One region of the Salinifilum ghardaiensis genome, then DNA from elsewhere that is predicted to be linked to it. Evidence: riboswitches for the same ligand, from Rfam matches in the RefSeq annotation. Region 1 holds a riboswitch; each other region holds the start of a gene.

The links. A riboswitch is a leader RNA that binds a small molecule or an ion and turns the genes downstream of it on or off. The one in region 1 is predicted to bind cobalamin.
Region 2: it holds a riboswitch for cobalamin, as region 1 does, so the genes downstream of both, cobN (cobaltochelatase subunit CobN) here and metE (5-methyltetrahydropteroyltriglutamate--homocysteine S-methyltransferase) in region 1, are expected to answer to the same signal.
Region 3: it holds a riboswitch for cobalamin, as region 1 does, so the genes downstream of both, ACVGV0_RS11020 (Rossmann-like domain-containing protein) here and metE (5-methyltetrahydropteroyltriglutamate--homocysteine S-methyltransferase) in region 1, are expected to answer to the same signal.
Region 4: it holds a riboswitch for cobalamin, as region 1 does, so the genes downstream of both, ACVGV0_RS17950 (magnesium chelatase subunit D family protein) here and metE (5-methyltetrahydropteroyltriglutamate--homocysteine S-methyltransferase) in region 1, are expected to answer to the same signal.

Annotation. Positions count from the first base shown of each region.
Region 1 covers NZ_CM137101.1:2,736,647-2,741,173, forward strand. The annotation lists gene ACVGV0_RS12555 (HAD-IIA family hydrolase) at 1-347, shown strand, start outside; gene ACVGV0_RS12560 (CBS domain-containing protein) at 434-850, opposite strand; cobalamin riboswitch at 1,181-1,430, shown strand; gene metE (5-methyltetrahydropteroyltriglutamate--homocysteine S-methyltransferase) at 1,583-3,874, shown strand; gene ACVGV0_RS12570 (mechanosensitive ion channel family protein) at 4,091-4,527, opposite strand, start outside.
Region 2 covers NZ_CM137101.1:3,946,386-3,950,912, reverse strand. The annotation lists gene ACVGV0_RS17990 (YbhB/YbcL family Raf kinase inhibitor-like protein) at 1-200, opposite strand, end outside; gene ACVGV0_RS17985 (sugar kinase) at 408-1,379, shown strand; gene ACVGV0_RS17980 (bifunctional 4-hydroxy-2-oxoglutarate aldolase/2-dehydro-3-deoxy-phosphogluconate aldolase) at 1,381-1,989, shown strand; cobalamin riboswitch at 2,182-2,303, shown strand; gene cobN (cobaltochelatase subunit CobN) at 2,358-4,527, shown strand, end outside.
Region 3 covers NZ_CM137101.1:2,399,675-2,404,201, reverse strand. The annotation lists gene ACVGV0_RS11030 (MFS transporter) at 1-499, opposite strand, end outside; gene ACVGV0_RS11025 (PLP-dependent cysteine synthase family protein) at 496-1,620, opposite strand; gene ACVGV0_RS11020 (Rossmann-like domain-containing protein) at 1,617-2,480, opposite strand; cobalamin riboswitch at 2,646-2,845, opposite strand; gene ACVGV0_RS11015 (GNAT family N-acetyltransferase) at 3,024-3,584, shown strand; gene ACVGV0_RS11010 (MmgE/PrpD family protein) at 3,780-4,527, opposite strand, start outside.
Region 4 covers NZ_CM137101.1:3,939,195-3,943,721, reverse strand. The annotation lists gene ACVGV0_RS17970 (S1 family peptidase) at 1-93, shown strand, start outside; gene ACVGV0_RS17965 (LysE family translocator) at 238-867, opposite strand; gene ACVGV0_RS17960 (S1 family peptidase) at 1,129-1,977, shown strand; gene ACVGV0_RS17955 (GNAT family N-acetyltransferase) at 2,116-2,571, shown strand; cobalamin riboswitch at 2,763-2,899, shown strand; gene ACVGV0_RS17950 (magnesium chelatase subunit D family protein) at 2,958-4,527, shown strand, end outside.

The sequences.
Region 1 (4,527 bases):
ACGAGCTGGGGCGCGGCCGGGAGGGCTCGCTGCCCGCGACGGGCGCGGTCGCCGCGCTCATCGAACGCGTGACCGAGCAGCCGCCGTACTACGTCGGCAAGCCCAACCCGCTCATGCTGCGCTTCGCCCTGCGCACGCTCGGTGTCAGCGCTGACAGCACCCTGCTGCTCGGCGACCGCATGGACACCGACATCCGCTCGGGCATGGAGGCGGGCATGCGCACGATCCTCGTGCTCTCCGGCCTCTCCGGCCAGGACACCGCGCGCCAGTACCCCTTCCAGCCGGACAGGACGATCACCTCGGTGGCCGACATCGTCGACCACGTGCACGATCCGTTCGGCGGTTGACGGGGGCGGGGCACCCCGTCCCGGGGCGACTGCCGCCGGGACGGCCGGGAACCCCGGGACGACCGGGGCGCTCCGGAGCTGCCGGGTCACTCCGCGGTGAGCGTCGCGATGAGCTCACCGCTGCGCTGCTCCGGCAGCGAACGCGCGAGGTCGGCCAGCGCCAGCATCCCGACGAGGCGGTCGCCGTCGATCACCGGCAGCCGGCGCACCCGGTGCTGCCGCATCGTCTCCAGCGCCTCCTCGGCCGAGTCGTCCGCGCCGATGGTCACCGCCTCCTCCTGGTTGAGGTCACCGGCGGGGAAACTGCTCGCATCGCGGCCCTGACCGACGACCTTGACGATCACGTCCCGATCGGTGATCACGCCCTTCACCCTGTCGTCGGGTCCGCAGATCGGCATCGACCCCACCCCGAGATCGGCCATCATCCGGGCCGCTTCGCGCACCGGTTGGTCACTGCGCACGCAGTGCGTCCCCGGAGTCATCAACTCGCGAGCCGTGGTCATCGCTCCTCCTCTCAGCTTTCGCCGCCTCCCGGCGGCACCGCCCGAGGGATGCCGCCGCACGCCCTGCCCCTACCCCGCCGGGCGGAGCGCCACACCCGCCCCCGTTCTCCCCGGCCCCGCGCGGGTGGGGCGCGGCCGATTGCCGCCGCGGTGTCCACCGTGGTCACCGCGGCGGGGCGAGCACCCGCGCACGGGTGCGGGTGCGACCGCTGTGGCGCGGATCTCCTCCGCGCCGGTCCCGCCGCGGAACTCCACGGCAACCGGGGCGCCCCCGCCGCCCGGGAACCGCTGCGCGGCCGCGGCGGTCTTGTCACACGCCGCCGAGCGGGTAGTCTCATGCGTGCTGGTGGTTCGTGCGGCCGCGCCGGGTTTCCCGGCGGAGGGCGGCACGAGGCAAGAGGGAACCCGGTGCGATTCCGGGACTGCCCCGCAGCGGTGTGCGGGAACGAACGCCGTCCCCGACCGACGGGTCGGGTGGGCACTGGGCCGAGCGCCTGGGAAGCCGACGGCGCGTAGGAACCTCGGACGAGCTCCGAGAACGCCCGCGAGTCCGAAGACCTGCCACCGGTGCGCGCGTCACCGCGACGTGCGCGTGTCCGAGGTCTCGAGGGAGGACCCTGCGGGCGATCGGCACCGGTGCGGCCCGCAGTTGCGCGCACCGCACGTGCCGGTGGTCAGGCACATCCCCCATCGGACTTCGGCGTCCCCGTGTCGTCGAACCGAGGAGAAGCGTTGACCAGCACCATCGGATCGACCGTCCTGGGCTACCCCCGGATCGGTCCGAACCGAGAACTCAAACGTGCCCTGGAGCGGTACTGGAACTCCCGCATCAGCGAGGCCGACCTGCGCAGCACCGCGCGGGACATCCGCGCCGGCACGTGGCGCACGTTGGCCGATGCCGGGCTGCGCTCCGTGCCGAGCAACACGTTCTCGTACTACGACCAGGTGCTCGATGCGGCGGTGACGTTCGGCGCGGTACCGCGCCGCTACACCGAGCTGGGCCTGGACCCGCTCGGCACGTACTTCGCCATGGCGCGCGGTGCGGAGTCCACGCCGCCGCTGGAGATGACCAAGTGGTTCGACACGAACTACCACTACCTGGTCCCGGAGATCGGTCCGGACACGCGGTTCGCGCTGTCCGACACGACCGTGGTGGACCAGTACCGCGAGGCGGTCGGCGAGGGCGTGAGCACCCGGCCGGTGCTCGTCGGGCCGGTGACGTTCCTGCTGCTGTCGAAGCCGGCCGAGGACGCGCCGGAGGGCTTCGCTCCACTGGACACAGTGGATGACCTCGTCAGCGCCTACGCCGACCTGCTGGCCGAGCTGCACCGGGCCGGCGTGCCGTGGGTGCAGCTGGACGAGCCCGCCTTCGCCGCGGATCGCACCGCGGAGCAGCTGCAGGCCCTGCGCTCGGCCTACGCCCGCCTCGGCCAGCTGCAAGAGCGACCGAAACTGCTCGTGGCCGGGTACTTCGGCGATCTCGGCGAGGCGCTGCCGATCCTGGCCGACAGCCCGGTGGAGGGACTCGCGCTCGATCTCGTCTCCAGCCCCTCCACAGTGGAGGAGATTCCGAAACTGACCGGCTTGCGCGACAAGTCGGTGGTGGCGGGCCTGGTCGACGGGCGCAACATCTGGCGCACCGATCTCGACCGGGCGCTGGCGACCGCGGAGCGGCTGCGCGGATCCGCGGGCGAACTGGCGGTCGGGACCTCGTGCTCGCTGCTGCACGTGCCCTACGACGTCGAAGCCGAGACCGAGCTGGACCCCCAGGTGCGCTCGTGGCTGGCCTTCGCCGAGCAGAAGCTCGAGGAGGTCGTCACGCTGCACCGGGCGCTGCACGAGGGCCGCGACAGCGTCTCCGGGGAACTGGCAGCTGCGCGGGCCCGCGTGGACGACCGCGCGCACGCCGCCCGGGTGCACGACGAGCGCGTGCGCGCCCGGGTCGCCGCGCTGCGCCCCGGTGACGCCCGCCGGGAGGAGTACGCGCGGCGTCGGCAGGCCCAGCAGGAGGCGTTGCGGCTGCCGCCGCTGCCGACCACGACGATCGGTTCGTTCCCGCAGACCGGTGACGTGCGCAAGGCGCGGGCCGCGCTGACCGCGGGCACCATCGACCGGGAGAGCTACCGGCAGCGGATGCGCGACGAGATCACCGGCGTCATCCGGCTGCAGGAGCGGCTCGGGCTGGACGTCGTGGTGCACGGTGAGCCGGAGCGCAACGACATGGTCCAGTACTTCTCCGAGTACATGGAGGGCTTCGTCAGCACCCGCCACGGGTGGGTGCAGTCCTACGGGTCCCGCTGCGTGCGTCCACCGATCCTGTTCGGCGACGTCTCGCGGCCGGCTCCGATCACCGTCGAGTGGAGCACCTTCGCCCAGCAGCAGACGGACAAGCCCGTCAAGGGCATGCTCACCGGGCCGGTGACGATGCTGTCCTGGTCGTTCGTCCGCGACGACCAGCCGCTGGCGGACACGGCACGGCAGGTGGCGCTGGCGATCCGCGACGAGGTCGCCGATCTCGAAGCGGCCGGCATCGGCGTGGTGCAGGTCGACGAACCCGCCCTGCGCGAGCTGCTGCCGCTGCGGGCCGCCGACCAGCCCGCCTACCTGGACTGGGCGGTGCACGCCTTCCGGCTGGCCACGTCGGGCGTCGCCGCGGGCACCCAGATCCACACGCACCTGTGCTACTCGGAGTTCGGCGACGTCATCAACGCGATCGTCGACCTGGACGCCGACGTCACCAGCATCGAGGCGGCCCGGTCGCGGATGGAGGTGCTGACCGATCTCAACGCGGTCGGCTACGGCCGCGGCATCGGTCCCGGCGTGTACGACATCCACTCCCCGCGGGTGCCGGACACCGCGGAGATCGCCGCGCTCGCCGACGAGGCGCTGCGCGCCGTTCCCGCCGACCGCCTCTGGATCAACCCGGACTGCGGGCTGAAGACCCGCGGTTACGAGGAGGTCGAGGCCGCGCTGCGGAACATGGCCGACGCGGCGGCGAAGGTCCGCTCGACCCTGCCGCGGTGACGGCTCCTATCGGCCCTGCCGCGGTGACGGCTCCGGTCGACCCCGCGGTGGCGGTCCTGTCGCGGTGACCGCGCGTCGCGGGCGGGCGCCTCCCCCACCGCTCGCCGTCCGCCCGCGGCCGACCGCAGCCGTGCTGCCCGCCGCACGCGAACGCGGCGCCGTCCCGGTCCTGCCGGGGCGGCGCCGCGCGTGTTCGGACGGGCGTGTTCGGACGGGTCAGCCCTGCTGGGCCGCACCGGCACCGCTGACCGGCAGCACCGGCTGCGCGATGGAGATGTTGTGGCGGTCGAGGTCGGTCTTGAGCTGGGCGCGGAGCCGGCGGCCGAGTTCCCACTGCTGGCCCGGCTGGGTCTTGACGAGCACGCGGACGGTCACCGCTCCGTTGCCGATGCCGACGACACCGCTGATGTCGGGGCGCTCCAGGACCTTCGGCTGCACTTCCGGGTCGGCGGCGAAGGTGTCGATGCTGCCCTGGATGACCTGCTTGGCGAAGTCGGTGTCGACGGAGTAGTCGAGCGGCAGCTCGACGACCGCGTTGGCCCAGTCCTGGTTCATGTTGCACACGCGCTGGATCTCGCCGTTGCGCACGTACCAGAGGCCGCCGTTGAGGTCGCGGATCTTGGTCACGCGCAGGCTGACGGCTTCGACGGTGC
Region 2 (4,527 bases), 1.2 Mb from region 1:
ACGAAGCTCTTCGCGGATTCCCCGAAACCGCTCCAGCTCAGCTGGGGCGAGAGGTTCCGGCCGCCCATGCCCATGCCGTCGTAGGCGTGGGTCTGGTCCATGGGCTGCCCGTCGGTCACGTCGGTCGAAGCGAGGGTGAACTGCGGCACCTCGGGCAGCAGCGAGTACGGGTCCGGGTCAACCGGGCGCTGAAGGCTCATGAGTGCTCCTTTGCCTGCGGACGGTGAGTCGTGATCGCCCCGCCCCAGCGTAGAGGTCGGCTCCACCTCCGCGCCGTGTGGATCGTTTGCACCATGTGCACGGTCGCTGTGGATCGCGCACGCCGGGTGGGTAGCGTGTTCCCGGTCGGCGCGTCCGGCCGCACCGCCGCGGGCCGCGCCGGACGTGAGCAGAGAGGGGAGTGCCGCATGACCGCCGAACTGCCCGGGGCGTTCGAGGCGCTGTGCGTGGGCGAGACGATGTCGCTGATCGCGCCGGAGCAGCCGGTCGCCCTCGAGAACGCCGCGCGGTTCACCCTCTCCGCAGGGGGTGCGGAGTCCAATGTGGCGATGCACCTGGCCGGGCTGGGACACCGGGTCGGATGGGCGAGCAAAGTGGGCGACGACCCGCTCGGGCGGCGCCTCGTCGCCGACATCTCCGCCGCGGGCGTGGCCACCGACCTCGTCGCGACCGAATCCGCCGCGCCCACCGGGGTCTACTTCAAGAACCCCGGACCGGACGGCACGCGCGTGCACTACTACCGCTCCGGGTCCGCGGCCTCCACGATGGACGAGGGCTTCCTCGGCGACGGAGTGCTCGACGCCGTCGAGGTCCTGCACGTCAGCGGCATCACCCCCGCCCTGTCGGCGGCCTGCGACCGGATGGTGCAGCACCTGCTCGCGCGTCCACGCCGGCACCTGCTGTCGTTCGACGTGAACCACCGCCCCGCGATGTGGCCGGCCGAGCAGGCGGCGCCCCGGTTGCGGGAGCTCGCCGACCTCGCCGACATCGTGTTCGTCGGCCTCGACGAAGCAGCCGCGCTGTGGGGCGCGCGCACCGCGGAGGAGGTGCGGGCGATGCTGCCGCGCCCCGGCACCGTCGTCGTCAAGGACGCGGCGAACGCGGCCTGGGAGCTGGGCGCCGAGCCCGTGTCCGTTCCCGCGCCGCACGTCGACGTCGTGGAACCCGTGGGGGCGGGGGACGCCTTCGCCGCGGGGTACCTCGCGGGCGTCCTCCGCGGCTTCGACCCGCAGCGGCGCCTGCGGTTCGGCCACCTGCTCGCCGCGCACAGCCTGCTCAGCACCACCGACCAGACCGCGCCGCCGGAGGAATCCGCGCTCGCCGGCTGGTTGGACCGCTCCGATCAGAGCTGGCGCGCGCTCCGGTTCGGGGAGGGCTGAGATGCACACCTTCGACGAGCTGTTCACCGTCCCGGTCATGGCGATCCTGCGCGGGATGGATCCGCAGCGCACGGTCAGCCTCGCCGAGCGGGCGTGGGACCTGGGGATCCGCGCGGTGGAAGTGCCGATCGAAACGGGGGAGGCCGAGCCGTCCCTGCGGGCCGCCGTCGAAGCGGGCAGGCGGCGCGGACGCCCCGTCGGCGCCGGCACAGTGGTCGGCCTCGACCAGCTGCACGCGGCGCACGCCGCCGGCGCGGCGTTCACCGTCGCTCCCGGCCTGGATTCCGAAGTGCTGCGCACCAGCGAGGAGCTGCGAGTGCCGCACCTGCCCGGCGTGGCCACCCCGAGCGAGATGCAGTGGGCCCAACGGCTGGGGGTGACCTGGGTGAAGGCCTTCCCCGCCGCCGAGCTCTCCGCCGGGTGGTTCCGCGCGATGCGCGGACCGTTCCCGAGCATGCGCCTGGTCGCCACCGGCGGCGTGCACGCGGGCAACGCGGAGGAGTACCTCGCGGCCGGGGCCTCGGTGGTCGCCGTGGGTTCGGCGCTGGAGGACTCCGCGCAGCTGGCCAGGCTGGCCGACCTCGTCGGTGGCGCGGGCGCGCCGGGCTGAGCCGCCCTCCGGTGTGGCCCAGCACACCCGCGCGCCGCGCGGCGCTGCCGACCGCTGGTCACCTGCGACGATCGCGCGCGCTCCCGCTGCGCGGCGCTGCCCGGCGCCGTTGCGGGGGAGACGGGTGAAGCAGCTCATGGCGCCGCGTGCCGCGCCCGTTAGGATGGGCCGGCAAGCCTGCGGCGAAATCGGAGGAACCCGGTGCGAGTCCGGGGCGGTCGCGCCACTGTGACCGGGGAGCTGCCCCTGAGATGCCACGGCCCGGAACGGGCGGGAAGGCGGGGGAGGTGCGGTGATCCGGGAGCCAGGAGACTCCGAGCGCCGCAAACCCCCACCCGGGGCGCGCACCCCGAGAGAGAGGACGAGGCGTGACCGAATCCGCCAGTACACGTGTGCTGCTGCTGTCCACCGCCGACACCGACCTGCTCGCCGCACGTGCCTGCGAAGCGGACTACCGCGTGGCGAACCCGGCCCGCGTCTCTGCTGAGGAAGTGCCCGACCTGGTGTCCGGTGTGGACATCGTCGTTGTGCGGCTGCTCGGCGGCAAGCGCGCCTGGGAGGACGGGCTGGACGCGGTCCTCGAGACCGGTGTCCCGACCGTCGCGCTCGGCGGCGAGGCGACTCCGGACGCGGAGCTGATGGCCCTGTCCACCGTTCCCTCCGGTGTGGCCACCCAAGCCCTGTCCTACTTGGCGGAAGGTGGTCCGCGCAACCTCGCGCACCTGGCCTGGTTCCTCTCGGACACGGTGCTGCTCACCGGGACCGCGTTCGAGCCGCCGGAGAAGACCCCCGAGTTCGGTGTGCACGGCAGCCGGGAGCACGACCCCGCCCGCCCCACAGTCGGCGTCGTGTTCTACCGGGCGCACGCCCTGGCCGGGAACACCGCGTTCGTGGACGTGCTCGCCGACGAGGTCGAAGCCGCCGGTGCCAACGTGCTGCCGGTGTACTGCGGGTCGCTGCGCGGCCTGGCGGACGCCGAAGGGCTGCGCGAACTCCTCGGCGAGTGCGACGCCCTGATCGCCACGGTGCTCGCCGCGGGCGGTTCCGTGGCCGCCAACGCCAGCGCGGGCGGCGACGAGGACTCGTGGGACGCCGGCGCTCTGGCCGAACTGGACATTCCCGTGCTGCAGGGGATGTGCCTGACCAGCAGCCGTGCGCAGTGGGAGGAGAGCGACGCCGCGCTGTCCCCGATGGACGCCGCCATGCAGGTGGCCGTCCCCGAGTTCGACGGCCGCCTGATCAGCGTCCCGTTCTCCTTCAAGGAGTCCGGTGAGGACGAGATCCCGGTCTACGTCGCGGATCCGGAGCGCGCGCGGCGCGTCGCCGGGACAGCGGTGGCCCTGTCCCGGCTGCGCGGAACCCGCAACGGGGACAAGCGCCTCGGCGTCGTGCTGTCGTCGTACCCCACCAAGCACTCCCGCGTCGGCAACGCCGTCGGACTCGACACCCCCGCCTCGGCCGTGGTGCTGCTGCGCGCGCTCGAATCCGCCGGCTACGACCTCGGTGGTCTCGACACGTCCGGACTGGACGGCGACGCGCTGATCCACCGGCTCATCGCCGCGGGCGGGCACGACGTCGAGTGGCTCACCGAGGAGCAGATGTCGCAGGCCGCCGTCCGGATCCCGGCGACGCGCTACCGCGAGTGGTTCGACGCGCTGCCCAAGCCGCTGGCCGACAGCATGGTCGAGCACTGGGGAACGCCGCCGGGCGGCCTCTACGTCGACGAGGAAGGCGCGATCTACGTCGCCGCTCTGCGGTTCGGCAACGTGGTGCTGCTGATCCAGCCGCCGCGCGGCTTCGGCGAGAACCCCATCGCGATCTACCACGACCCGGACCTGCCGCCGTCGCACCAGTACTTCGCCGCCTACCGGTGGTTGGAGGAGGAGTTCGGCGCCGACGCCGTGGTGCACCTGGGCAAGCACGGCACGCTGGAGTGGTTGCCCGGCAAGGGGATCGGGCTGTCGGCCGACTGCGCCCCCGACCCGGTGCTGGGCGACATGCCGCTGGTGTACCCGTTCATCGTCAACGACCCGGGCGAGGGCACGCAGGCCAAGCGGCGCGGGCACGCGACGGTCATCGACCACATGATCCCGCCGATGGACCGGGCCGATTCCTACGGCGACATCGCGAAGCTGGAGCAGCTGCTCGACGAGTACGCGTTGGTGTCCGACATGGACCCGGAGAAGAAGCCGGCGCTGCGCGACCAGATCTGGGAGCTGGTCACCTCGGCCGAGCTGCACCACGACCTGCACCAGCAGGAGCAGCCGGACGCGGATTCGTTCGACGACTTCGTGATGCACATCGACGGCTACCTCTGCGAGATCAAGGACGTGCAGATCCGCGACGGGCTGCACGTGCTGGGCAGGGCCCCGCAGGACGAGGAGCTCGTCAACGACGCGCTCGCCGTGCTGCGCGCCCGGCAGGTCTTCGGCGGAGCGGTCGGCGCCGTCCCGGGGCTGCGCTCGGCGCTGGCCGAGCACTTCGGCATGGACGAGCAGGCGCTGCTCGCCGACCCCGGCAGCCGCGCGTCCGTGCCGA
Region 3 (4,527 bases), 340 kb from region 1:
CGACGGCGCGGAAATCGGTCGCCAGCAGCGCGGCTCCGAGCAGGGGACCCGCGAACGTCCCGGCGTGGCCGAAGACGTTGAACACCGCGAAGGCCTCGGCACGCCGATCGCCGGCCTCGTGCATCAGGTAGGTCCGCACGGCGGGGTTGAACAGGGCCCCGGCCAGCCCGGTGAGCACCGTGGCGAGGACCAGCCCCGGCAGGGAGGTCAGCACGCCGAACAACCCGAACGACAGCACGCGCAGCGCACAGCCCGCGATGATCATCGGGCGGCAGCCCAACCGGTCAGCAGCGGTTCCACCGAGCAGGAACATGCCCTGCTGGCTCAGGTTCCGCACCCCCAGCACCACACCGACCAGCGCGGCACCGTATCCGAGGTCGTCGGTCATGTAGGAGGCGAGGAAGGGCAGCAGCATGTAGAAGCCCAGGGTGATCCCGAACTGGTTGATCACCAGCAGCCTCGCCGGCCACGACAGCATCCGGAATCCGCTTGTTCTCACGAGTTCTCGTCCTCTTCGCACACGTCGCAGCGCTCGCGCGCCGAGCTCCGCCGGGGGCAGGGGTCGGTGATGGTGCCGCACCTGCTCCACCCCAGCGGTGCGGCGGCGGCCGGGTCGTCGACCTCGACCGGCTCCGCGGCGCTGTGCCCGTCCAATCCGTTGCGCTCGCGGAAATCGTCGTCGTAGATCGTGTCCCAGTAGCGGTGGGGACCGTCGGGGAAGACCGCGACCACCTCGTGCAGGCCGGCCTGCTGCGCGCACCAGGCCGCGACCGTGGCGGCGGCGCCGGTGCTCCACCCGCCCGTGGCGAAGGCGTGCCCGGCCAGCCTGCGGCACGTGTCGACGGCCTGCGCCGCGCCCACCCAGTGGACCTCGTCGAAGGCGCGGTAGTCGACGCTGCCCGGGTGGATGCTGCTGCCCAAGCCCCGCATCAGCCGCTCTCCGGCGGGATGGCCGAACACGGTCGAGGCCGGCGCGTCCACGCCCACGATCCGCACCTCGGGCCGGTGCTCGCGCAGCACCGCGGCGATGCCGGCGCTGTGCCCACCGGTGCCGACGCTGCACACCACGGCGTCCAACCGGTCGAACTGGTCCACGAGCTCCAGTCCCAGCCCCCGGTAACCGGCGGGGTTGTCCGGGTTGTTGTACTGGTCCGGCCAGTACGCGCCGGGAAGCGAGTCCACCAGTTCGCGGACCCGGTCGCGCCGCGCCCGCTGCCAGCCACCCCGCGGGTGGGGTTGGCGCACGACCTCCACGCGCGCGCCGTGCGCCCGCAGCAGCGCGCGCGTCATCCCGTCGAGCTCGTCATCGGCGACGATGACCAGCGGGTGCCCCAGGGCCGCGCAGACGTAGGCCAGTCCCACGGCCAGGGTCCCGCTGCTGGATTCCACGACCGGTGCTCCGGGCAGCAGCTCGCCCCGGTGGCGCGCTCCGTCCAGCATCGACAACGCCGCTCGGGCCTTCATGGTCCCGGGAGCGAGTCCTTCCAACTTGGCCCAGAACCCCGGGTGCCGGCGCGGCAGCGGAGTGTCCACACGCACCGCGGGGGTGTTCCCGATCAGGTCCAGCAGGGAGAGGCACTTGGCGCCGCCGGTCTTCGCGCCCGCGTGCGTCAGCGTCACGGCCGACCACCGCCCGCGGCCGAGTAGAGGTGGATCTCGGTGGCATCGCCGGTGAGCCAGAAGAAGGGGTACGGCTCCGCCGACAGGGCGTCGACGCCGGAACCGAGCAGTTCCCGCGCGACCGCGCTGCCGGTCTGCGCGAACATCGTCAGGGCGAGACCGCGGTCGCGGCACAGCCCGGCGATCTCGTTGAAGGTGTCGTTGCCGAGCACCATCCCGGAGGCGAGGACCGCCCGGGCTCGGCCGATCGCCTGCCGGTGGCACTGCAGCACCGGTTCGTCCCACTCGGTTCGCCCGCCCCTGAGGTCGCAGGCGACGTAGTCGACACCGCGCTCGCGCAGCGCCGACAGCAGCGAGTTGACCACGCCGATCACGGCGACGCGCCCGCCCGCGGGCACGTGCACGAGCTCCGCGACCGCCCGGGCCCGGGCGGTGGACTTCTCCAGCGAACCTCCCGGGGGCAGCCGCACCGTCCTCCTCCGCGGGTCGCTGATGTGCGGTCGCACGCAGGTGAGGTACGCGTCGAGCGCGGCCACCCGCACGGCGGGTTCGGGGTGGGACAGCAGGGCGTCGACGCGGCAGCCGACGATCTCCTGCACCTCCCGCTCCCCGAGCTCACCGGGTTCCACGGCGCACGAGCCCACGGCATCGTGCACGCGGATGCTGAGCACCGTGTTGACGTAGCTGCTCCTCCTGCCGGAGTGCTGCGAGCCCTGCACGGTCAGGAACGCGACCGAGGCGCTGAAGGACTGCGGGAGGTCGTCGCGGTCCCGCGCGAACTGCCCGCCCAGCGCGCGCTGCGCCAGCAGGTCCGGCGAGGTTCCGTTGCGTCCGGCCGGGGCCGAAGCGGTCGAAAGCACAGTCGTCTCCGTACGATCCACGTGAGTTGAGGGGTTGCCAGCGGTGCCGGGGCTTTTCACGCGCCCTGCGGGTCCACCGCCGCACGCGGGTCGTTCGGGGACGGCCGTGCGGTGCACGTGTCGTGACGCACCTGTGTACCTCCTTCGGGGCTCCGCGACCCCGCTTCGAGTCGGCGCGACGGCGTCAGTGTCCTGACTCGTGGATTCTCGCCGCCCCTCCGGCCTTCCCACCGGGCTCTCCGGCAGTGGCCGCGGGTGGAGGGAAGCTCCCCACTCACAGTGGCGGGACCGTGCCGGATTCGCACCGGCTTCCTGGTCGCCGTCGCAGTACGTGATCCAGAAGTACGCAGCCGCCCCACCGGATGTCAAGCCGCCCCGAGCGGTTCCCCGCCGGTGCCACCGGAGCGCCCGCGCACCGCCGAACCCGGCATGAGCAGCTGTTCCCCGCGGAATCCCGCGCTTTCAGCATCGATTTTGCTGTTGCAAGCGTGTTGCATTAGTCTCGGACACGTGGATCGGAACGGACGTTCGAGGAGCCAGGACATGCCCGGGGGAAGCGATCGAGCGCTCGGCGACTACACCGTGCGGCGCGCACGCCTGCACGACGTCGAGGGAGCGCGCACGCTCATGCTCGACACCTTCTACCACGTGCTCGGCCACGGTTACGTCCCCAGCTGGCACGCCGACGTGATCCACCTCGAGGACACCTACTTCCGCACGCCCGGCCACGCCCTGTTCGTGGCCGCGCTGGAAGACGAGGTCGTCGGAACCGCATCCGTGCGCTCGGACGGGCCGAAGAGCCCACCGCATCCACAGTGGATCGCCCAGCGCTACGGCACCGCGGAGACGGCGCAGATCTTCCGCACCTACGTCCGCCCCGAGCACCGCAGGAACGGCCTGGCCCGCGCGCTCGTCGGCCTCGCCTGCGAATTCGTCGCCGCGGCCCCCGAGTACACCACGCTCTACCTGCACACGAACCCGGCCGTGGACGGGGCGGAACCGTTCTGGCGCAGCCTGGCCACGGAGATCCACGACGGGCGGCAGGACGGCCGGCACAGCCCGTCCGTCCACTTCGAACTCCCCGTGCGCCCGGCCGCGGTGTGAAGCGCTTCCGGCGAACCACAGTGGATGGAGGAGTTGCGGTGGGAGGAGTACGACATCGTCGACCACCACGCGTGAGCGCGACTGCGGTCGCACGTTCCCGCGCTCGGGGTTGTCGGCGGTGCTCCGACAGGCCGAGCGCGCTCGCGAAGCGCGAGCCGCAGCACGCACCGGGCGCCCGCAGCCCCGGGAACTACCTCACAGCGGGCCGGTGATCTCGGCGAGGAGCGCGTCGTAGCGCTCCGGCACGTCCGGCAGCCGGCCCATCTCGCCGGAGAGCGTTGCGATCCGCTCCGCACGCTCACGTCCCAGCACGGGTGCGGCCAGGTTCCGGAACTTGCCGGTGATCTCCCGCCCCGTCATCGGTGATTCGGGACCGCCCGGCGCCGAGACCGCTCCGGACCGGAGACTGCGGCCGTCGCGGAGCACCAGCGTCGCCTCGGCCCAGCGCTGCTCCGGGAAGACCCGCTCGAACTCGGGCGCGACCTGCACGCGCAGCGACCGGCTCAGCCTCCGCAACTCCGCCCCCGCCCCGCTCGGCGCCGCCAGCAGTTCGGCGCCGACCCGCCCGTGCACCGCCGCGGCGGCCACGGCGAACGGCAGGCTGTACTGCGCCTGCTCGGTGCTCGCCGGTTCCCGGGCGGCCAGCCGGGCAGCGGCCGCGAAGGTGCGCACGTCGATCCGCGCGATCTCCCGGCACCCGACGTCGGACGCTCGCATCGGGCCGAGCACCGCCTCGATGGCAGGATGCGCCCACCGGCACACCGGGTAGGGTTTGAAGTACTGCTCCCGGATGCGCCACCGCACCCCGAGGTCGCCCCAGAGCTCCGAGTGCTCGACGAGGCCCGCGGGCGCACCCGTGAACCCCCGGGCAGCCAGAACCGCCGCGTGCACACCCGCGTGCGCGCCCCACGCCGAACCGTCCTTGACCATCGCGGGGCGGTCG
Region 4 (4,527 bases), 1.2 Mb from region 1:
TGGGGCAACGGGTGCGCCCGGCCGGGATCGCCGGGGGTCTACACCCGCACGGCCGCCTACCAGCAGGACGTGGTCGCCCAGCTGAACGCGTGAACCGCACCCGCTCGCCGGCGGCGCGGCAGCGCGGAGGGCGCGGAGACGGGTGCGCGGCGCGGCCCGCCGACCCGCGGCGGAGGGTGGACGCGGCGGTGCGGGAACCGCCTCGCGCCGCCGCACCTCCCCGCTGGCGGCAGGTGCTCAGCCCGCCACCAGGCCGATCGAGATCGTGACGAAAGCGGTGGCGCTGACGAGGTCGAGGGTTCGACCGACCCGGGGGTTGCGCAGCCGGTCGGCGATGTGCCCCGCCCCCAGGACGATCGCGAGCTCCCAGACGGCGGCGAGGGCGAGGAACAGCACGCCGAGCACGACGAGCTGCGCGGCGGGGTAGGCGGCGGAGCCGACGAACTGCGGCAGGAAGGCCAGGCTGAACAGCAGCATCTTCGGGTTGGTGATGTTGCTGAGGAAGCCGCGGGTGAACGGTTTCGCCGTCTCGGCGTGCCGCGCGGGCAGCCCGCTGCGGGCCTCCCGTCGCGCCAACCAGAGCCCGCGCAGGATGCTCCCGGCCAGGTAGAGCAGGTAGGCCGCGCCGATCCACTTCAACGTGGACAGCACCGCCGGCTGCTGCGTGATGAGCGCGCCGAGCCCGGAGATCACCACGGTCATCTGCACCGCGCTGGCGCTGTGGATGCCGAGCAGGGCGCGCAGGCCGGCGCCCCGTCCCTGGTGCAGCGAGGTGCGCAGCAGGAGGAACGTGTCCACGCCCGGGGTGAGGATCACGACGAGGCTGGCGATCAGGAACGCGGGCACCGTGCTGAGATCCACGAACACGTCCTCCTCCTCACACGATCAGGTTCGATCTGCCGGTGGCTACCGGCACGGGTCGGGACGCGTCGGGTGCGCCCCGTTCGATGCAAAGCCCCCAGTGCGCACATCCATGTGCTCAACATGCCCATGGAGAGGAAAATTTCCGCGCTTTATCCATGGTAACGGGATTTTTTCCGGGAACCATGTGAGTTGTGCCTCCGCCCGGCGAGCGCGCGGGGGCACTACGGTGATCGGCTGGCGCAACCCGGTGAGAGGAGGCACCCCGTGGCGAGGTGCGACGGGAACGGAGACGCCGCCGGCGCCCCCGGTGCGGAGGCGGGTGGGCGCGGCCGGCTCGTGCGCGGTGCGGGCGTGCTCGGCGGTGTGGTCACCGTTCTGGCCGGGATGTCCCCGGCCGCGCAGGCCGTCACCGCCGAGCCGAAGGTGCTCGGCGGGGAGCGGAGCGACACGAGCCGGGCTCCGTGGGTGGTGGCGCTCACCGACGCCGAGGGGCGGCAGTTCTGCGGCGGCACGCTCGTGCGCCCCGGCAAGGTCGTCACCGCGGCCCACTGCACCGTCGACCAGCTCACCGGCGTCGAGCGCCCGTCGGAGGACCTGCACGTGGTGGCCGGGCGCAGCGACCTGCGCACCGACGCCGGGAGCGAGGCCACCGTCGCCGACGTGTGGCGCCACCCCGACTACCGCGACGTGCAGCACGGCGACGACATCGCGGTGCTCACGCTGCGCGACCCGCTGCCGCAGCCGACGATCGACCTCGTCGAGCCGGGTGATGCGGAGTCGTACCGCCCCGGCACGCGCGGCACCGTGTACGGCTGGGGCCGCACCGCCGAGTCCGGTCCGTCCTCACCCGTGCTGCGCTCCGCCGAGGTGCCCGTGGCGGCGAACGCGGAGTGCGCGGAGACCTACTCCGAGTACGACCGGTCCGCGATGTTCTGCGCCGGAGTTCCCCGGGGCGGCGTGGACTCCTGCGCCGGGGACTCCGGTGGCCCCTACGTGGTCAACGGGCGGCTGGCCGGCGTCGTCTCCTACGGCGACGGGTGCGGCCGCCCGGACACCCCGGGGGTGTACACCCGCACCTCGGGCTACGTCCCGCTGCTCGAGGGGCAGCTGTGAGCCCGCCTGCGAGCCGCCTGCGCGGTGCTCCGGCGCAGGCCGGGGCGCCCAGCGGCGCGCCCCCGGCGGGGTGGCGTGCCTAACGGTGCGGCGGGGTCGGGCGAACCGGGCGGGCGCTGCTGTGGTATCCACGAACAGGTGATACTTCAGCCGCTCGCGACTGCTGTCCACCGGGCGTACACCGCCGATCTGGACGCGACCGATTTCTACCGCATGCTGCGCCTGCGGGTCGACGTGTTCGTCGTGGAGCAGAACTGCCCGTACCGCGAGCTGGACGACCGCGATCTCGAGGAGACCACCCGGCACTTCTGGATCGACTCCGCCGACGGAGTCGTCCTCGGCTACCTCCGGCTGCTGGAGGAGCCCGACGGCACGTACCGCATCGGCCGGGTGTGCACCGAGGCGGGCGCCCGCGGCATGGGGCTGGCGCGCAAGCTGATGCGCGCCGCGCTCGCCGAGATCAGGCGCAGTCCGGCCGTGCTGTCCGCGCAGGTGGACAAGGCCGGCTTCTACCGCTCCTTCGGCTTCGTCGAGAGCGGTCCGGTCCACGACGAGGACGGCATCCCGCACGTCGACATGCGGCTGGCCGAGTGAGGCCAGGCCCCGGCCGGGTCGCGGACCTCCTGCGCAGCTCGGGTGGAGCGCCGCAGCGCGGAACGGCCCGGTGAGCTCCCGCGGGCTCCGTGGGACTTCTCTCCGATCGGGCCCGCTGTGTTGGATCCGTGATCGCGCTCTGCCAGGATGCTGGTGGACCTGCAGGAAACGGTTCCACGAGGGGGCGCCAGGGAAGCCGGTGCGAATCCGGCACGGCCGGCGCCACTGTGACCGGGGAGCGGACCTCCCGCGCGGGCCACCGGACCGCGGCGCACGGACGCCGCCCCGGGAAGGCCGGAGGGACGCGAGGATCCGGGAGTCAGGACACTGCCGCCCCTCGCCCCGACACCCCGGGCGTCCGAGACCGGAGGAAGGAAGACCTTGGTATGACTGCCTCGCCGCAGGCCTCCCGCGTGAGTCCGCGCTTCCCGTTTTCCGCCGTCGTCGGGCACGACGACCTGCGGTTGGCGTTGCTGCTGAACGCGGTGCACCCCCGCATCGGCGGTGTGCTGGTGCGCGGTGAGAAGGGCACGGCGAAGTCGACGGTGGTGCGAGCGCTGGCCTCGCTGCTGCCGGTGCTGGACGTGGTGCCGGAATGCCGGTTCGCCTGCTCCCCCGCGCAGCCCGACGCGCAGTGCCCGGACGGTCCGCACGCCTCCGCGGAGGCGCAGCACCGCGCGGCGCGCCTGGTGGAGCTGCCCGTCGGCGCCACCGAGGACCGGCTGCTCGGATCGCTGGACGTGGAGCGGGCGCTGTCCGAGGGCGTCCGCGCCTACCAGCCCGGCCTGCTGGCCGCGGCGCACCGGGGCGTGCTCTACGTCGACGAGGTCAACCTGCTGCACGACCACCTCGTGGACGTCCTGCTGGACGCGGCGGGGATGGGGCGCGCGCACGTCGAGCGGGAGGGCGTGTCCGTCTCGCACGCGGCGTCGTTCGTCCTGGTCGGGACGATGAACCCGGAGGAGGGCGAGCTCCGGCCGCAGCTGCTCGACCGGTTCGGGCTGGCGGTGGAGGTCGGTGCCGACCGCGAGGTCGGGACCCGGTCCGAGGTGATGCGCCGCCGCCTGGCCTTCGAGGACGACCCCGAGGGGTTCGCCGCGCGGTGGGCCGCCGAGGAGGCCGAGCTGGCCGAGCGGATCGCGCGGGCGCGCGACCAGGTGGGCAAGGTCGTCCTGCCCGACGCGGAACTGCGCCGCATCGCTGCGCTGTGCGCGTCGTTCGAGGTGGACGGGATGCGCGCGGACCTCGTGCTGGCGCGCACCGCGGTGGCGCACGCGGCCTGGCGCGGTGCGGACGCCGTGGCCGCCACCGACGTGGAGACGGCGGCGAAGCTCGTGCTGCCGCACCGGCGGCGCCGCGATCCGTTCGACGAACCGGGTGTGGACGACGACCAGCTGCAGCAGGCGCTCGACGACGCCGCGCAGCACGCGGACGAGCCCGGTGACGACCAGGGCGGCGGTTCGGACGGCGACGGGGACGACTCGGGCGGAACGGACGGCGACGGAGGGCCGGACGACGAAGGGCCGGACGACGGTGGTCCCGATGACGACGGCCCCGGCGGCGGCGCGCCCGAACCGGAGGAGCAGCAGGCCTCGGCGCCCTCCTCGCAGTCGCAGGGGCAGGAGTCCGAGGACTCGGACGGTTCCTCGCCGGCGCCGCAGGAGCGCCGCGCGCCGGCGCCCGGGTCCGAGTTCCGCGCGCGCCTGCTGGAAGTTCCCGGCACGGGGGAGGGAGCTCCCGGCCGCCGCAGCCGCGCCCGCTCGCGCACGGGACGCGGGGTGCGCGCCTCGTCCCACGAGGGGTACGGGGTCCACCTTCCGTCCACTGTGGTCGCTGCTGCTCCGCACCAGCACGCGCGGGGGCGCAGCGGCCCCGGTCTGGTGGTGCGCAACGAGGACGTGCGCCGCACGGTGCGCGAGGGGCGCGAGGGGAACCTCGTGCTGTTCGCCGTGGACG